DNA from 3 places in the Streptomyces sp. NPDC088746 genome. Region 2 is predicted to be linked to each of the others. Evidence: riboswitches for the same ligand, from Rfam matches in the RefSeq annotation. Region 2 holds a riboswitch; each other region holds the start of a gene.

What was found. Region 2 has a riboswitch for cyclic di-AMP ahead of ACIP63_RS26050 (transglycosylase SLT domain-containing protein). Riboswitches for the same ligand answer to the same signal wherever they lie in the genome.
Region 1: another riboswitch for cyclic di-AMP. It lies ahead of ACIP63_RS10070 (NlpC/P60 family protein); the one in region 2 lies ahead of ACIP63_RS26050 (transglycosylase SLT domain-containing protein).
Region 3: another riboswitch for cyclic di-AMP. It lies ahead of ACIP63_RS25585 (M23 family metallopeptidase); the one in region 2 lies ahead of ACIP63_RS26050 (transglycosylase SLT domain-containing protein).

The regions. Positions count from the first base shown of each region.
Region 1 covers NZ_JBIVLA010000002.1:558,096-563,923, forward strand. The annotation lists gene ACIP63_RS10060 (NlpC/P60 family protein) at 1-447, opposite strand, end outside; gene ACIP63_RS10065 (hypothetical protein) at 802-1,155, shown strand; gene ACIP63_RS10070 (NlpC/P60 family protein) at 1,217-2,380, opposite strand; cyclic di-AMP (ydaO/yuaA leader) riboswitch at 2,379-2,541, opposite strand; gene pcrA (DNA helicase PcrA) at 2,798-5,236, shown strand; gene ACIP63_RS10080 (M23 family metallopeptidase) at 5,284-5,828, opposite strand, start outside.
Region 2 covers NZ_JBIVLA010000006.1:205,133-210,960, reverse strand. The annotation lists gene ACIP63_RS26070 (ATP-binding protein) at 1-4, opposite strand, end outside; gene ACIP63_RS26065 (MBL fold metallo-hydrolase) at 86-1,078, opposite strand; gene ACIP63_RS26060 (SIS domain-containing protein) at 1,485-2,378, shown strand; gene ACIP63_RS26055 (hypothetical protein) at 2,447-3,058, opposite strand; gene ACIP63_RS26050 (transglycosylase SLT domain-containing protein) at 3,286-4,155, opposite strand; cyclic di-AMP (ydaO/yuaA leader) riboswitch at 4,160-4,345, opposite strand; gene ACIP63_RS26045 (hypothetical protein) at 4,703-4,933, shown strand; gene ACIP63_RS26040 (helix-turn-helix transcriptional regulator) at 5,082-5,477, shown strand; gene ACIP63_RS26035 (flavodoxin family protein) at 5,576-5,828, opposite strand, start outside.
Region 3 covers NZ_JBIVLA010000006.1:100,684-106,511, reverse strand. The annotation lists gene ACIP63_RS25590 (GntR family transcriptional regulator) at 1-11, opposite strand, end outside; gene ACIP63_RS25585 (M23 family metallopeptidase) at 235-1,026, opposite strand; cyclic di-AMP (ydaO/yuaA leader) riboswitch at 1,039-1,207, opposite strand; gene ACIP63_RS25580 (M16 family metallopeptidase) at 1,399-2,781, opposite strand; gene ACIP63_RS25575 (pitrilysin family protein) at 2,808-4,160, opposite strand; gene ACIP63_RS25570 (DNA topoisomerase (ATP-hydrolyzing) subunit A) at 4,407-5,828, shown strand, end outside.

The DNA.
Region 1 (5,828 bases), on a different contig from region 2:
CTGACGGTCGCCCGCCCGGTCCTCGTAGGAGGCGCGCTCCAGATACTCGTCCGGGTCGGAGGAGAGGGCCAGCCGGACGGCGGGGTCGATGCCGGCGCTGCGGTACTGCGCGGTGGCGAACGAGCCGAGGGCGTCGCGCGCGGCGTTGAGACGCTCGGTCCGGCGGGCGGCCTCGTCCCGGAGGGCTTCGAGGGACTTCTCGGAGGCCTCCGCCTCCTCCTTCGCGCCGTTGTACTTCTCCGTGGCCACCTCGGCGTCGTGGTAGAGCCGGTCGACCTTGGCCTCGACCTGGGCCGGGGTGAGCTGGGGGTCGGCCTGGGCGGCGCCTTCGAGGGCGGTCGCGGTCGCGGCCCCGGCGAGGGCGAGGGTGGCTGCTGTGCGGGCAGCAGGTCCGGTGAACAGACGCTGCTTGGGCTTGCGGTGAGCGGCTTCTCGATGGGCGGCCACGGGGGTGGTGCGTCCTTCCGTTCGACTGCCCGTCGGTGGGTGCCGCGGGCCCGCCGGGGTCCGGCGGCGGGTCACCACAGGGGGGAGTGGCCCGCCGCCGGATTCCTGGCGGGGCGACCGGGGCCGCCCGGTACGGGGGCGGTGGTGCAGAGCCGGTCACCTGGGAGGGACGGTAAACCCGGCGCACAGGGAAGAGGTGTAATGACAGCTATTGCCCTCATATGCTGTTTCGTTTCCGTCGGTTGACCGGAAAAATCAACCGGAGTCCGGCAATCCGCTCAGGATCCGGGGGAACTCATCAGTAAGTCGTACCTGGCCGAAGAGTGGTGATATCGCCGCGGTTAGGCTGCCGCCATGGACGTACTCATCAATGTCTTCGTGGCCCTGCACATCATCGGTATCGCCTCCCTGCTGGGCGGCTTCCTGACCCAGATGAAGGCCATGGGGACAGGCACGGCGCGCTTCGTCCCGGCCATGCTGCACGGCGCGCTCACCATGCTCGTCACGGGTGTCGCCCTGGTCGGGCTCAACCAGGCCGACGACCAGAGCGTGAACAACGTCAAGATCGGCGTCAAGCTGCTGGTCCTGATCGTGGTCCTGGCGCTCGTCTATGTGAAGCGGGACGAGGAGAAGGTCGGCAAGGGCGCGTTCGCCGCCGTCGGCGGGCTGACGGTCGCCAACATCTTCATCGCCACGCTCTGGACCTGAGCGCGCACGGGCGGGCCCGGGACTCTGCCCCGGGCCCGCCCGCCGGTGGTGCTCCCGCGCGTCACGCGGGGCGCACGCTGCCGTAGATCGGCATGTAGTAGATCGACTCCTCGCGGACGTTCGCACCCGGCTTCGGCGCGTGGATCATCATGCCGTCGCCCTTGTAGATGCCGACGTGGCTGATGTCGTCGTAGAAGAAGACCAGGTCCCCCGGCCGCAGATCCGCCGTGGCCACCCGGGTGCCGACCTCGACCTGGTCCCAGGTGGTGCGGGGCAGATCGACCCCCGCCTCCTTCCAGGCCGCCTGGGTGAGCCCGGAGCAGTCGTACGAGGACGGGCCCGTCGCCCCCCAGACGTACGGCTTGCCGATCTGGGCGCGTGCGAAGGCCAGGACCTTCTCGGCCTTCGAGGCGTAGCCGCTGTCGGAGCCCGTGCCGCCGGTCTCCGTGCCGGTGCCGGTGCCGGTGCCGCTGCCCGAGCCGGCCTCCTCCTTCGCGGCCTGCTCGGCCTTCTCCTTCTCGGCCTGCTGCCGGGCCAGCTCCTCGGCCTTGCGCTTGGCCTCGGCCTCCTTCTTGCGCTCCAGCTCCGCGAGCCGCGCCTTCTCCTCGGCCGTCAGCTTCGACAGCAGCGAGCGGGCCTCGGTGAGCTTCGTCTGCACCTGCTGCTTGCTGGTACGCAGGGTGGCCTGCGACTCGGTGAGCGTCTCCAGGCTCTTCGTCGCCTCGACGCGCTTGGCCGCCGCCTCCTTCTGCTGCGTACGGAAGTCGGCGACCGCCTTCTGCTGCTGGCTGGTCATCCGGGCCATCAGCTGGTCCTGGTCGAAGTACGACTGCGGGTCGTCCGCGAGGAAGAACGTCGCGGTCGGAGCGATCGAGCCGCTGCGGTACTGCGCGGTGGCGTAGTTGCCCAGCTCCCGGCGCGTCTCGTTGAGCTTGTCGGCCCGCTTCGCCGCGGCCTCCAGCAGCGCGTCGACCTTGGAGCGCTGCTCGGCCGACGCGCTCTTCGCCTTGTTGTACTGCTGCGTCGCGGTGCCGGCCTGCCGGTAGAGGGCGTCGACCTTCTTCTGCACTTCCTCGATGCTGGGCTTGGGCTCGGCGGGGGCGGCCGTCGCGCTCTGGGTGGAGAGCAGGGTGACGGAGGCGAGCGCCGCGGTCGTGAGACCGACGGCGGGGGTGGTGGTGCGCACCCGGGTGCGCGGCTTGCGATGCGACGGCAAGGCCGGCATCTCCTTCCGTGGGACCGCCTACCGGGTTAGCTGTCGGGTTCGGGCGGAACGGAAGGCTGCCCTACGGTCCGGTGGAGACGGGCCGATTCACCCCGGTGATGCGTGTGGGTCCCCGGTTCCGGACACCCTTCGGGGGAGTACGGATTCGGCGGGGGCGCCCGTGCGGCGCGGTTCGCCTCAAGGGGGTACGGGGCACCCGTCGGAGCACGCTAGCCAACCCGTGGTGTCCCTGTGAAGGTTGATGTTCGATATGCCCGATACATTTTCGTGACCTTTTCCGGGCGGTGGCCCCCGGGCCGGGAAACCGCCCCGGAATCTTACGTTCCGTGGACGGACGATCTCGTTGCGCACACGGTCCGGGCCCTTGTCGCCGATGCGGCCCGGGTTGTCGGTGCGGCGCCCTAGACTCGTTAGGCGATGAGCAGCCTCTTTGACGACAGTTTCCTGACCGGCCTCCAGCAAGCGGAGGACGGCCCCCCGCCGCCCCCTGAGGAGCACGCGCCCGAAGGGGTGCCGGAGGGCCTCTTCGAGGACGTCTTCGACGCGCCTCCGCCGCCGCGCGACGCCTACTACCGCGACGGCGCCCCGCGCCCCGTCATCGACTCCGCCGCGCTGCTCGAAGGGCTGAACACCGAGCAGCGCGCCGCCGTCGTGCACGCCGGGGCCCCGCTGCTCATCGTCGCCGGGGCCGGCTCGGGCAAGACCAGGGTGCTCACCCACCGGATCGCCCACCTTCTGGCCGAGCGCGGTGTGCACCCGGGGCAGATCCTCGCGATCACCTTCACCAACAAGGCCGCCGGCGAGATGAAGGAGCGCGTCGAGGACCTCGTCGGCCCGCGCGCCAACGCCATGTGGGTCATGACGTTCCACAGCGCCTGTGTGAGGATCCTGCGCCGCGAGTCGAAGCGCCTGGGCTTCACCTCGTCGTTCTCGATCTACGACGCCGCCGACTCCAAGCGGCTGATGGCGCTGGTCTGCCGCGATCTGGACCTCGACCCGAAGCGCTACCCGCCGAAGTCGTTCACGGCGAAGGTGTCGAACCTGAAGAACGAGCTCATCGACGAGGAGACGTTCGCGGGGCAGGCGGCCGACGGCTTCGAGAAGACGCTGGCCCAGGCCTACGCGCTCTACCAGGCGCGGCTCCGCGAGGCCAACGCCCTGGACTTCGACGACATCATCATGACGGCGGTGCACCTGCTCCAGGCGTTCCCCGACGTCGCCGAGCACTACCGCCGCCGCTTCCGGCACGTCCTCGTCGACGAGTACCAGGACACCAACCACGCGCAGTACACCCTGGTGCGCGAGCTGGTGGGCCCGGCCGGCGAGGACGACGCCCCGGGTGAGCTGTGCGTCGTCGGTGACGCGGACCAGTCGATCTACGCCTTCCGCGGCGCGACCATCCGCAACATCCTCCAGTTCGAGGAGGACTATCCGGACGCGACCACGATCATGCTGGAGCAGAACTACCGCTCCACGCAGACGATCCTCTCCGCGGCCAACGCCGTCATCGAGCGCAACGAGAGCCGCCGCCCCAAGAACCTCTGGACGAACGCCGGCGCCGGCACCAGGATCGCGGGCTACGTCGCGGACACCGAGCACGACGAGGCGCAGTTCGTCGCCGACGAGATCGACCGGCTGACGGACTCCGGGGACGCGAAGGCGGGCGACGTCGCCGTCTTCTACCGCACGAACGCCCAGTCCCGTGTCTTCGAAGAGATCTTCATCCGCGTCGGACTGCCCTACAAGGTCGTCGGCGGAGTGCGCTTCTACGAGCGCAAGGAGGTCAGGGACGTCCTGGCCTACCTCCGGGTGCTGTCCAACCCCGAGGACACCGTCCCGCTGCGCCGCATCCTCAACGTGCCCAAGCGGGGCATCGGCGACCGGGCCGAGGCGATGATCGACGCCCTGTCGATGCGCGAGAAGATCTCCTTCCCGCAGGCGCTGCGCCGGGTGGACGAGGCGTACGGCATGGCGGCCCGGTCGGCGAACGCCGTGAAGCGGTTCAACACGCTGATGGAGGAGCTCCGCACGATCGTGGAGTCCGGCGCGGGCCCGGCGGTCGTGGTGGAGGCCGTCATGGAGCGGACCGGCTATCTCGCCGAGCTCCAGGCGTCCACCGACCCACAGGACGAGACCCGTATCGAAAACCTCCAGGAGCTCGCCTCCGTCGCCCTCGAATTCGAGCAGGAGCGGGCGGAGGAGGAGGGTGCGGGCACCCTCGCCGAGTTCCTGGAGAAGGTCGCACTCGTCGCCGACGCCGACCAGATCCCCGACGAGGACGAGGACGGCTCCGGTGTCGTCACGCTGATGACGCTGCACACCGCGAAGGGCCTCGAATTCCCCGTGGTGTTCCTGACGGGCATGGAGGACGGCGTCTTCCCGCACATGCGCGCGCTGGGACAGGTCAAGGAGCTGGAGGAGGAGCGCCGGCTCGCCTACGTGGGCATCACGCGCGCCCGTGAGCGCCTGTATCTGACCCGGGCGTCGATGCGGAGTGCGTGGGGGCAGCCCTCGTACAACCCGCCGTCGCGGTTCCTGGAGGAGATCCCGGACCAGCACCTGGAGTGGAAGCGCAAGGGCCCGATGGCGGCTCCGGCGGGGCCGACGTCCGGCATCACGTCGTCGCTGTCCTCGTCGCGCTCGAAGTCCGGGCCGTCGGGGTTCGCGACCCGGCGCACCTCCGAGAAGCCGGTGGTCACGCTGGTGGCCGGGGACCGGGTCACGCACGACCAGTTCGGCCTGGGCACGGTGACAGCGGTCGAAGGATTCGGCGACCAGGCGAAGGCGACGGTCGACTTCGGCGACGAGCGGCCCAAGAAGCTGCTGCTGCGCTACGCGCCGGTCGAGAAGCTCTGACCCGGGCCGGCCGTCACACGGGGGCAGCCCTCATGTGACGGCCGGACTCAGTTCGGGTTGATGCCGTGGCTGCGGAGCCAGGGCATGGGGTCGATCGCGGAGCCGCCACCGGGCCGTACCTCGAAGTGCAGGTGCGGGCCGGTGGAGTTGCCGGAGTTCCCCGAGTAGGCGATGACGTCGCCCGCCTTGACGGAGCCGGAGCGGATCTTCGTGGTGCTGAGGTGGCAGTACCACGTCTCGGTGCCGTCGGCCGCGGTGACGATGGCCATGTTCCCGTAGGCGCTGTTCCACTGGGTGCGGACCGTGCCGTCGGTCGCCGCCATGACGGGCGTGCCGTAGGAGACGGGGAAGTCGATGCCCGTGTGGACGGACATCCAGTTCACACCGGCCTGGCCGTAGGTGGCGCTGAGGCCGTGCTGCTTCACCGGCAGCACGAACTTGGGACGCGCGGCCTCGATGCGCGCGGCCTCCGCCGCGCGCCTCTTCTTCTCGGCGGCCTGACGCTCCTTCAGGTCGATGCGCTCCTGGGTGCGGCTGGCGCGGTCGGCGAAGTTCTCGGCGTCGGCGCTGAGGTTGGCGAGCTGGGTGTCCA
Region 2 (5,828 bases):
GCACGGCGTCACCACGTCTCTGTTGTCGGGGACGGTCGACAGCCCGCGCCGGCGCGGAACGCCCGGCTGCCGTGTCGGCGGGCCGTCACGCCGACCCTCCGGTGCCCGCCGCGTCCGTCTCCCGGGCGACGGCTGCCACGTCGGCCATCACCTGGAGGACGCCGGGGAGTTCGGAACCGTCCAGGTGGCGGTACTCGCTCCCGATGGTCACCACGAGCCGCTCGGGCAGACCGAGCTCCGGGTACCGGCCCTCGGCGATCACCCGGCGGGCCGCCTCGACCGCGGGCACTCCCGCCGCGTGGAGGGCGTGGGCGCGGTCGCGTACGTATGCGAGGTAGTCCATGTGCCCGCGCACTCCGGCAGGGTCGAGCACCGGCCCGTGCCCCGGCACGATCACCTCGGCGCCGGTGGCCAGGACGCGTTCGCAGGCGTCGATCACGTTGTCCAGGGGCCCCGCCCAGTGCACCGGGTGGTCCCCGGGCTGCCGGGGGGTGGAGGAGAAGATGACGTCCCCGCTGAACACCGCGCGCTGCGCGGGCAGGTACACGATCAGGTCGCCCTCCGTGTGCGCGGGCGGCAGGGACGACACCTGGACCGTGTGCTCCCCCAGGGTCAGTTCGAGCTCACCGGTGAAGTAGGTCGTCGGAGACACCACGTCGGTGGCGGACCAGTCGAAGACGCCGAAGTGACGGCTGAAGTACGCACCGAGGGGAGTGGAGGGATCACTTCCGGCCACCAGGGCGTGCTGCTGCTGCGGGGTGGGATCGTAATGGATGTGCTCGCGGGCCTCGCGCGTCGCGATGATCTCCGCGTCCGGAAGCACCCCGGCGCCCCAGAAGTGGTCGCCGTTGGCGTGGGTGACGATCACACGGTCGACGCCCACCCCGTCGGGCAGCCGCTTCTGGCTCTCCACCAGGAACTGACCGGCCATCATCGTGTCGTACGGGGTGTCGATCCACAGTCCCCCGCGCGGCGACACGAGCAGACCGCAGTTGGCCAGGCCCCAGCCACGCTCCGGCGGCAGCCAGGCGTACAGACCCCTGCCGAGGTCCACGACTTCCCCGCCCGTGATCGACATGGGCTGATTATGCCGACCGCATTCCGGCCGCGCGTTCGAACTCGGCCGACGCACGTGTCCGATGACGTGAAATCGCCCCTCACCGGGGCCACCCACCGCCGTCCGGTGACCGTCCGGGGTTGCCGAGAAGCGGTCCGACAGGTGATTTTCCGCCCGATGTACGGGATGTCGGCAGCGGAGGTCGCGCCATGCGACCGATACCCGCACAGCCTCGACGGAACCGGATCGGGTCGGCTACCCACCGAGCATGGCCAAAAACCGCCCCATCTTCGGTTACGGAGGCGTGAACACTTTGCTTGTTCTTGCTCGATTGACCCATGTAATATGCAGAATCGAACAAGCGGGCGTCGATTTCACACAGCCCCGTCCCACCAGGTGCGAGCAGCAGCGGAAGCGGAGTGCGGACATGTCGCATGTCGAGACCGAGACAGCCGGCCAGCCCGAGTGCTGGCGCCGTGCCGCGGAGGTCGCTGCCGACCGGAAGGCGGCCCTGCCCGCCACCGGTGAGCGCATCGCCGTCGTCGGCTGCGGAACGTCGTATTACATGGCACAGGCGTACGCCTCGCTCCGCGAGGATTCCGGGCAGGGCGAGTCGGACGCCTACGCCGCCTCCGAGTTCCCCTTCGGGCGCACGTACGACCGGGTCGTCGCGTTGACGCGGTCGGGGACGACCACGGAGATCCTCGGCCTGCTGACGCGCCTGCGGGGCGCCACCCGGACCGTCGCCGTCACCGCGGACCCGCGGACCCCGGTGATGGCCGCGGCCGACGATGTGGTGGTCCTCGACTTCGCCGACGAACGGTCCGTGGTCCAGACGAGGTTCGCGACGACCGCGCTGACGCTGTTCCGCGCCCATCTCGGGCTGCACACCGAGGACGTCGTACGGGACGCGGAGACCGCGCTGGCGGAGCCGCTGCCCGAAGGGCTCCTGGAATGCTCCCAGTTCAGCTTCCTGGGGCAGGGGTGGACGGTGGGGATCGCCAACGAGGCGGCGCTCAAGATGAAGGAGGCGTCCCTGTCCTGGACGGAGTCGTATCCGGCGATGGAGTACCGCCACGGCCCCATCAGCATCGCCACGGCCGGGACGGCGACCTGGATGTTCGGCGCCGCTCCGGAGGGGCTGCGGGAGCAGGTGCAGGCGACCGGGGCCCGCTGGGTGGAGAGCGGACTGGACCCGCTGGCCGACCTGGTCCGGGTCCAGCGGCTGGCGATCGCCCGCGCGGCGGCCCGCGGCCTCGACCCCGACCTTCCGCGCCACCTGACCCGGTCGGTGGTGCTCGGCACGGCTCCGGGAGCCTGACGGTTCCACGGCATGGCTGAGCACCGGGCCGGACGACCGGCCCGGTGCTCAGCCATGCCCCGAAGAGGTCAGGCCTCTTCGAAGTAGGCGTCCAGCGCCTCGTCGAGCTCCGCCGTCCACCCCTTGAGGTCGCCCCGCGATCCGGCCTCGACCTCGGCGTTGAACCACCGGCGGCTCGACAGGTGGACCGTCACGGTGAACCGGCGCCCGAAGCGGCCGGTCCTGACCTCCACCGCGCCGATCTCGGCCCAGTCGAACTCCGCCTCCTGGTCGTCGAGGCGGAAGCGGACGCCGTCCGCGTCCACCCTGATGGATCCGCGCCGGTCGCTGACCTCGAAGACGGGGCCGTCCTCGTCGGCGCCACTCCCGCCGGCGGGCACGGCCTCGGCCTCCGGGTCCGTCCCGTCGGCCGGAGCCTCGTCGTCGCCCCCGGCCGTGCCGTCCACGGCGGAGTCCTCGGGGGCGGCCGCGGATCCGTCCACGGCCCCCTCGGGGAGCGCGTCCGCGGTCCCGGTCTCCCGGGTCTCCTCGGCCTCCTCGGGCTTCTGGGGCGCCGCCTTCTCCGCCTCCGCCTCCGCCTCCGTCCGCGCGGGGGCAGGGGCCGTCAGGCCGGGGATGTACGCCGGGTCTGTCCCCGCGGCGAACTCGGGCTTCGTGTTCGAATCTATGCGCTGCTCCACGGCGGGCAGTATGGACGACGAACCTGTACGAGACCAGTCACCCGTGCCCCGCCCGGCCTGTCGGCCACGCCTCGACGGCCGTGACGCCGACGACGCGGGGCCTCCGGACCCGATCGGGCGCCGGAAAACGGACGACGGGTGGTGCGGGTTCCGCCGAACCCGCACCACCCGTCACTTCCGTCCCTCTGTCACACGCCCGTGCGTCAGTGGTCCCGCCTCGGCGAGGCTCAGTAGGCCCCGAAGACGTTGTCGATGGAGCCGTACCTGTCCGCGGCGTAGTTGCACGCGGCCGTGATGTTGGCGACCGGGTCGTAGCTGTCCATCGACGTACCGGGCACGTGGTAGGCCTGGAAGGTCGGGTCGATGACCTGCAGCAGGCCCTTGGACGGGACGCCGTTGATCGCGTTGATGTCCCAGTTGTTGATGGCCTGGGGGTCGCCCGCGGACTCACGGATGATGTTCCGGTGGATGCCCTCGTAGCTGCCGGGGATGCCGTGCTCGGCCATGACGGCGAGCGACTCCTTGATCCAGCCGTCGAGGTCGTTCGTGTACGACACCGGCTCGGCCGCCGGAGCGGCCTCGGCGGCGGCGGGTGCGCCTTCCGCGGCGGTGGGGGTGCTCGTGCGCTCGGAGCGGTCGGCGCGGTCGGCGCTCTCCGCGGCACGGTCGGACGAGGCGGAGGCCTTGGATTCGGCCTTGTCACCCTTGTCGGCCGACTTGTTCTCGACCTTGCCGCCGATGGTCAGCTTCAGACCGGGGTGAATCAGGTCGGGGTTTCCGCCGACAACCTTCTCGTTGTCCTCGTACAGGGCCTTCCAGCCACCGTTCACGGAATGCTCGCGTGCGATCTTTGCAAGGGTGTCACCCAAGATCACGGAATAGGTGGTGGACTTGGACTGCTGCGCGGCAATTCCCTTGCCGGACGCGGCAGTCGAGGTCGCAGCCTTTTCCACGGCGGCCGGCTGGGCCGGGGCCGCGAAGGCGCCGGTCGCACCGATCACAGGGAGGGCCAGGGCGGCTCCGCCCGTGCTCACGGCGATGATGCCGCGGGTGAGCGAACTGGTCCTGAAACGACGGTGCTTACCGTTTTCGGGCATGCTGAATTCCTCTCCGTCGCCTGCGAAGTGAGCTGTCGGGTTCGGGCTGGAGATGCCCGGCCGCATGTGAATGCGACTTCACCCCGAGCCGCTCCGGAAACCGGATCGGCGCTTACTTGGGTCCCCCGCTCCTGCCGTACGAGAAGTGGTCGGGTAACCGGACGGCGGCAGGATTCGGCGTTCCGCCCGGAGTGATGGTGACCGTAGGCGAGAAATAGGGAAAGGAACAAGCCTGGCGCGATGATCACAATTCATTCGCAAGATCAATTCTCGGGAATTCATGTAATCCACCCCACATCGCGTCTCCCATTTCTCTTGGCGCAGAAGGGAACCGACTGCCGTACCCCCGCGTCCGGGATCCATGAAGTGACCCTGGTCACGGAGTCCGATTCGGGTGTTTTGCGCCCGCGCGAAGGCCTCAGGTCACACGAAATGGCCTTTTATGGATTACAGGATTAATTCCAAAAAACCACCTCAAACCGGGCATACGACTCACAGCTGAGGCCCAGGCGCATACCGAGGGCGCCCGCGTGGAACCGATCCGCCTATGACTGAAAGCCCTCTCGCCTCGGCGCCCCGGATCACCGTCCTGCCCGTCCAGCCCGGGGATCCCCCCTTCCGGATCGTGGAGATCGACGGAGAGGTGATCGGGAGCGCGACGGCGATGACCGATGTGCTGATCGCCGCCGCGGCAGCCGGCATTCCGGTCCACGACCTCGACGACCCGGCCGTCATCCGCTGGGTGGGCGGCGGCAAGCTCACGTGGAGACCGCGCTGAGCGGGGCGGGTGAAGGGCGCTTTCGGCGGATCAGGCGCCCGGCGAAGGCTCACCGGTTCCCCACGAACCCGCGGGGCATTGCGCATATGCAAGATGCTTCATATTAAAACCTTGCATATGCTAGCTAGTGAGCAATATCGTGCAGCACATGCAGACCTACACCATCGGGCAGGCGGCACGTCTTCTCGGCGTGAGCCCGGACACCGCCCGCCGCTGGGCGGACGCCGGCCGGGTAGCGACCCATCGCGACGAGGGCGGGCGCCGCCTCATCGACGGCCGTGATCTGGCCGCGTTCTCGATCGAGGTCGGCCAGGCCTCCCCCGGCGAGGAGGAGGTCCCCTACACCTCGGCGCGCAACGCCTTCCCCGGCATCGTCACCGCGGTGAAGCTGGGCGACGTAGCGGCACAGGTCGAGATCCAGGCCGGCCCGCACCGCCTCGTCTCGCTGCTGACCCGGGAAGCCGTGGAGGAACTGGGACTCGAGGTCGGCATGCAGGCCACGGCCCGTGTGAAGTCGACCAGCGTGCACATCGACCGCACCTGACGCGGCATCTGCCGTCCGGGAGCTGCCGCCCGGGAGTGACGCCATGCCCCGTAGGTGTCGGTCCGGGCGGTGTGAGGGCGACCGTAGCCGGGAGTCCGTCAGTCCATCAGTCCGGCGGCGAGGGTCGCCCCCAGTTCCCAGCACGCTTCCGTGTCGGCCTTGCCCGGCTCACCGGTGACGGTCACGGCGTCGGCCGCACGCCGCCATCCGAGGCCCGTGGTGATCGTCTCGATGCCCCGTACGGCGCCGGTGACGTCGTTGCCGCCGTGCACGTAGTAGCCGAAGGGCCGGCCCTTCGTCCCGTCCAGGCACGGGTAATAGACCTGGTCGAAGAAGTGTTTCAGGGCGCCG
Region 3 (5,828 bases), 100 kb from region 2:
GGAATGCGCATGTCCGAACCTCCGCCTTAATCCCCGCGAAACGCGGCCGATCGACGCCTGTTCTGTGACTCTATTGCAACCGGCCGGAATTTCCGATGGCGGGGTGGAATCCATGGATATCTTTTGGCCAGGGAGCACTTCCGCGGGGGCTTCGGCACGCGTCGGCCCCGGGGCACGGCGAAGGCCCCGGCGGATGCCGGGGCCTTCGTCAGAGATCGCGGTGGCGGCGCGGGGTCAGACCTGGACGCCGTGGGCGCGGAGGTAGGCGACGGGGTCCATGTCCGAGCCGTACTCGGGGGTGGTACGGGCCTCGAAGTGCAGGTGCGGCCCGGTGGAGTTGCCGGTCGAGCCGGAGAGGCCGATCTGCTCGCCGGAGCCGACGCTCTGGCCGACGGAGACGCCGATCGAGGAGAGGTGGCCGTACTGGGTGTACGTGCCGTCCTTCATCCTGAGCACGATGTTGTTGCCGTAGGCGCCGCCCCAGCCGGCCTCGACGACCGTACCGGCGCCGACCGCGACGACCGAGGTGCCGGACGCGGCCTGGAAGTCCACGCCGGAGTGGGAGCCGGAGGACCAGAGCGCGCCACCGGACTTGTAGCCGGTGGTGACGTGGGAACCGGCGACGGGGAGGTGGAAGGCGTTGAGCCGGGCGCGCTCGGCGGCGCGGGCGGCGCGTGCCTTCTCCTCGCGGGCCTCCTTGGCGCGGGCTTCCGCCTTGCGCTCGGCCTCGGCCTTCGCCTTCGCCTTGGCCTTCGCTTCGGCCGCGGCCTTCGCGGCGACGTCGGCCTGGTGCTTCTGGGCCTTCGCCTGAGCCTCGATCTGGGCCGCGAGAGTGGTGTCGAGGGCGACCGTCTGGGTCAGGCCGGTGCTGCCCGCGGTGACCTCGGAGTCCGCGGCGAGGGCCGGGGAGGCCGTGGCACCGAGTACGCCGGTGGTGGCCAGGGCGGCGACGCCGGCGACCTTGGCGCTCTTGCGCGTCAGGCGGCTCGGGGCACGGTGCTTCCCGGTGGCACGGATGAACGCCATGGAGGGGCTGGTCCTTTCCTTCCTTCTCGCCTACCGGGTTAGCTGACGGGTTCGGAGCAGGAAGGTCTCCTACGGGCCCCTGAGCCTCCGACGAGGTACAGGGATCCGATTCACCCCAGGGACTTCATGGGTCCCCGGCTCCCCAGGCTCGCGCCTGACGGGGACTCGGCGATGGCTGTCCGGCGCCGCGGGCGCGGCAATCGTCCGGCGGACAGCCGCGCCGACGCTAGATCGGGAGACTTTCCCCCGCCAAACGGAAAGGGCCTTTTGTCGCACATCCCACAGGACGAAATACGACTTTCCCTGCAATACGGACAAATGACAGAACCCCGGCGGGAGTACAGCCGCCGGGGCCCGTCATGTCCGGTTCCGTCAGCCGCTGACGACCGACACCTCACCGATACCGAGCGCCTCCACGGGCTCCTTGATCCGAGCGGCGTCCCCGACCAGGACGGTGACCAGCCGGTCGACCGGGAACGCGTTGACCACGGCGGCGGTCGCCTCGACCGTGCCGGTGTCGGCCAGGCGTGCGTACAGCTTCGCCTGGTAGTCGTCCGGGAGGTGCTGCTCCACCTGGTCGGCCAGGGTGCCCGCGACGGACGCCGCCGTCTCGTACTTGAGCGGGGCGACGCCCACGAGGTTCTGCACGGCGGTCTCCCGCTCGGCGTCGGTGAGTCCCTCGGCCGCGAGGGTGCGCAGGACCTTCCAGAGGTCGTCCAGCGCGGGACCGGTGGACTCGGTGTCCACCGAGCCGCTGATGGCGAGCATCGCGGCACCCGCCGCCCCGGACGAGGAGCCGGGCGCCGTCGAGCGCAGCACCTGTCCGAAGGCCCGGACGCCGTAGGTGTAGCCCTTCTCCTCACGCAGCACGCGGTCCAGGCGCGAGGTCAGAGTGCCTCCCAGGCAGTAGGTGCCGAGGACCTGGGCGGGCCACACGCTGTCGTGCCGGTCCGCGCCGATCCGGCCGATCAGCAGCTGCGTCTGCACGGCTCCCGGACGGTCCACGATGACCACACGGCCGGTGTCGTCCGCGGTGATCGGGGGCACGGGCCGGGCCTGGCCCGCATTGCCCGACCAGTCACCGACGGTGTCGGAGAGCAGCGCGTCGAGGTCCACGTCGGTGAGGTCGCCGACGACGACCGCCGTCGCCGTGGACGGGCGGACATGGGCGTCGTAGAAGGCGCGTACGGCGGCGGCGTCGATCCGCCGGACCGTCTCCTCGGTGCCCTGGCGCGGGCGCGACATCCGTGCGGTGGCGGGGAAGAGCTCCTTGGAGAGCTGCTTGGCCGCGCGCCGGGCCGGGTTGGCCTGCTCGTGCGGGATCTCGTCGAGGCGGTTGCCCACCAGGCGCTCGATCTCGCTCTCCGCGAAGGCCGGGGCCCGCAGGGCCTCCGCGACCAGGCCGAGGGCCTTGGTCAGCCGGGAGACCGGCACCTCCAGGGAGACGCGGACACCCGGGTGGTCCGCGTGGGCGTCCAGCGTGGCGCCGCACCGCTCCAGCTCGGCGGCGAACTCCTCCGCGGAGTGCTTGTCCGTGCCCTCGGACAGCGCGCGCGCCATGATCGTGGCCACACCGTCCAGGCCCTCGGGCTCCGCGTCCAGCGGGGCGTCGAGGAAGATCTCCACGGCGACGACCTGCTGGCCGGGCCGGTGGCAGCGCAGCACGGTCAGCCCGTTGGGCAGGGCGCCGCGCTCGGGCGCGGGGAAGGCCCAGGGCCTGGCCTCGCCGGCGGTCGGCTGCGGGTGGTACTCCATCGCTACTCCAGTCACGGCGGCGTCGGTCACTTGTCGGCCCCCTCGGGCGCGTCGGTGCCCTCGGTCTCGTCGGCCGGTTCGACCGGCTCGTAGACCAGGACCGCACGGTTGTCGGGGCGCAGGTGCGCCCGGGCGGCTGCCTTGACCTCGTCGGCCGTCACGTCGAGCACACGGCCCACCGCGGTCAGGGCGAGCTGCGGGTCGCCGAACAGGACGGCGTACCGGCACAGTTCGTCCGCGCGGCCGGCGACCGTGCCGAGGCGGTCGAGCCACTCGCGCTCCAACTGCGCCTGGGCGCGCTCCATCTCCTCCGGCGTGGGGCCCTCCTCGGCGAAGCGTGCCAGCTCCTCGTCGACGGCCGCCTCGATCTGCGGCACCTCGACGCCACCGGACGTCTTGACGTCCAGCCAGCCGAGCGACGGCGCTCCGGCGAGCCTGAGCAGCCCGAACCCGGCGGCCACCGCCGTACGGTCGCGGCGCACCAGACGGTTGTGCAGACGGGACGACTCACCGCCGCCGAGCACGGTCAGGGCCAGGTCAGCGGCGTCGCACTCGCGGGTGCCGTCGTGCGGCAGCCGGTAGGCGGCCATCAGCGCACGCGCGGGGACCTCCTCCTGGACCACTTCGCGCAGCTGCTCGCCGATGATGCCGGGCAGCGTGCCGTCGCGCGGGGGCTGCTTGCCGTCGTGCGAGGGGATGGAGCCGAAGTACTTCTCGATCCAGGCGAGCGTCTGCTCCGGGTCGATGTCCCCGACCACGGAGAGCACGGCGTTGTTCGGCGCGTAGTACGTACGGAAGAACGCCTGCGCGTCCTCCAGCGTCGCCGCGTCCAGGTCGGCCATCGAGCCGATCGGCGTGTGGTGGTACGGGTGGCCGGCCGGGTAGGCGAGAGCGGTGAGCTTCTCGAAGGCCGTGCCGTACGGGACGTTGTCGTAGCGCTGGCGGCGCTCGTTCTTCACGACGTCCCGCTGGTTCTCCATGGACTCCTCGTCGAGCGCGGCGAGCAGTGAGCCCATCCGGTCGGCCTCGAGCCACAGGGCCAGCTCCAGCTGGTGCGTGGGCATCGTCTCGAAGTAGTTGGTGCGTTCGAAGCTGGTCGTGCCGTTCAGGGAGCCACCGGCCCCTTGCACCAGCTCGAAGTGCCCGTTCCCCTTGACCTGGCCCGAGCCCTGGAACATCAGGTGCTCGAAGAGGTGAGCCAGACCCGTGCGCCCCTTGACCTCGTGGCGGGAGCCGACGTCGTACCAGAGGCAGACCGCGGCGACGGGGGTCAGATGGTCCTCGGAGAGCACCACGCGCAGGCCGTTGGCCAGACGGTGCTCGGTCGCCGTCAAGCCGCCGGAACCGGCCTGGGCTGTGGCCGTGTGACCCATGGGCATGTACGTCCCTTCGATCGGTACAGGATTTCCTGCCGGACCTGCCACTCTAGGCAAGCGCACGGGCACCTGGCGAAGTTCCCGCCGGGTGAATGTTGTCGTAGATACTGCCGTGCACGGGGGCTCCGCGGAGGCCCCGAGGACCGCTTCGGACGGGTCGAGGTCGGTGTTGTCAGTACGGCGGGCCACAATGGTCCGCGTCAGAACCTGAGGTTGCCCGACAGAATCTGTGAAGGAGTCGCAGCCGCGATGGCCCGCCGCAGCACGAAAACCCCGCCGCCGGACGACTTCGAGGAGAAGATCCTCGACATCGACGTCGTCGACGAAATGCAGGGCTCCTTCCTCGAGTACGCGTACTCGGTGATCTACTCCAGGGCTCTGCCCGACGCCCGCGACGGCATGAAGCCCGTGCACCGCCGCATCGTGTCCCAGATGAACGAGATGGGGCTCCGCCCCGACCGCGGCTACGTGAAGTGCGCACGCGTCGTCGGCGAAGTGATGGGCAAACTGCACCCGCACGGTGACGCGTCGATCTACGACGCACTGGTGCGCATGGCACAGCCGTTCTCGATGCGCCTGCCCCTCGTCGACGGGCACGGCAACTTCGGCTCGCTGGGCAACGACGACCCGCCGGCCGCCATGCGGTACACCGAGTGCCGGATGGCCGACGCCACGTCGCTGATGACGGAGTCGATCGACGAGGACACCGTCGACTTCCAGTCGAACTACGACGGCCAGGAGCAGGAGCCGGTCGTCCTCCCGGCCGCGTACCCGAACCTCCTGGTCAACGGCGCTTCCGGTATCGCGGTCGGCATGGCGACCAACATGCCCCCGCACAACCTCGGCGAGGTCATCGCCGCCGCCCGCCACCTCATCCGGCACCCGGGTGCGGACCTCGAGACGCTGATGCGCTTCGTCCCGGGTCCCGACCTGCCCACCGGCGGCAGGATCGTCGGCCTCGGCGGCATCAAGGACGCCTACGCCGCGGGGCGCGGCACGTTCAAGATCCGCGCCACGGTCGCCATAGAGAGCGTCACGCCCCGTCGCAAGGGTCTCGTCGTCACCGAACTTCCCTTCACCGTCGGTCCGGAGAAGGTGATCGCCAAGATCAAGGACCTCGTCGGGTCGAAGAAGCTCCAGGGCATCGCGGACGTCAAGGACCTCACGGACCGGGCGCACGGTCTGCGTCTGGTGATCGAGGTCAAGAACGGCTTCGTGCCGGAGGCCGTGCTGGAGCAGCTCTACAAGCTGACGCCGATGGAGGAGTCCTTCGGCATCAACAACGTCGCGCTGGTCGACGGGCAGCCGCTGACCCTGGGGCTCAAGGAGCTCCTCGAGGTCTATCTCGACCACCGCTTCGACGTGGTGCGCCGGCGCAGCGAGTTCCGCAGGACCAAGCGGCGTAACCGGCTGCACCTGGTCGAGGGTCTCCTCGTGGCCCTGCTCGACATCGACGAGGTCATCCGGCTCATCCGGGACAGCGACAACTCGGCGCAGGCGAAGGAGCGCCTGATGGAGCGCTTCTCGCTGAGCGAGATCCAGACCCAGTACATCCTGGACACCCCGCTGCGCAGGCTCACGCGCTTCGACAGGATCGAGCTGGAGAGCGAGCGCGACAAGCTCGACGAGGAGATCGCTCAGCTGACCGCGATCCTGGAGTCGGACGCGGAG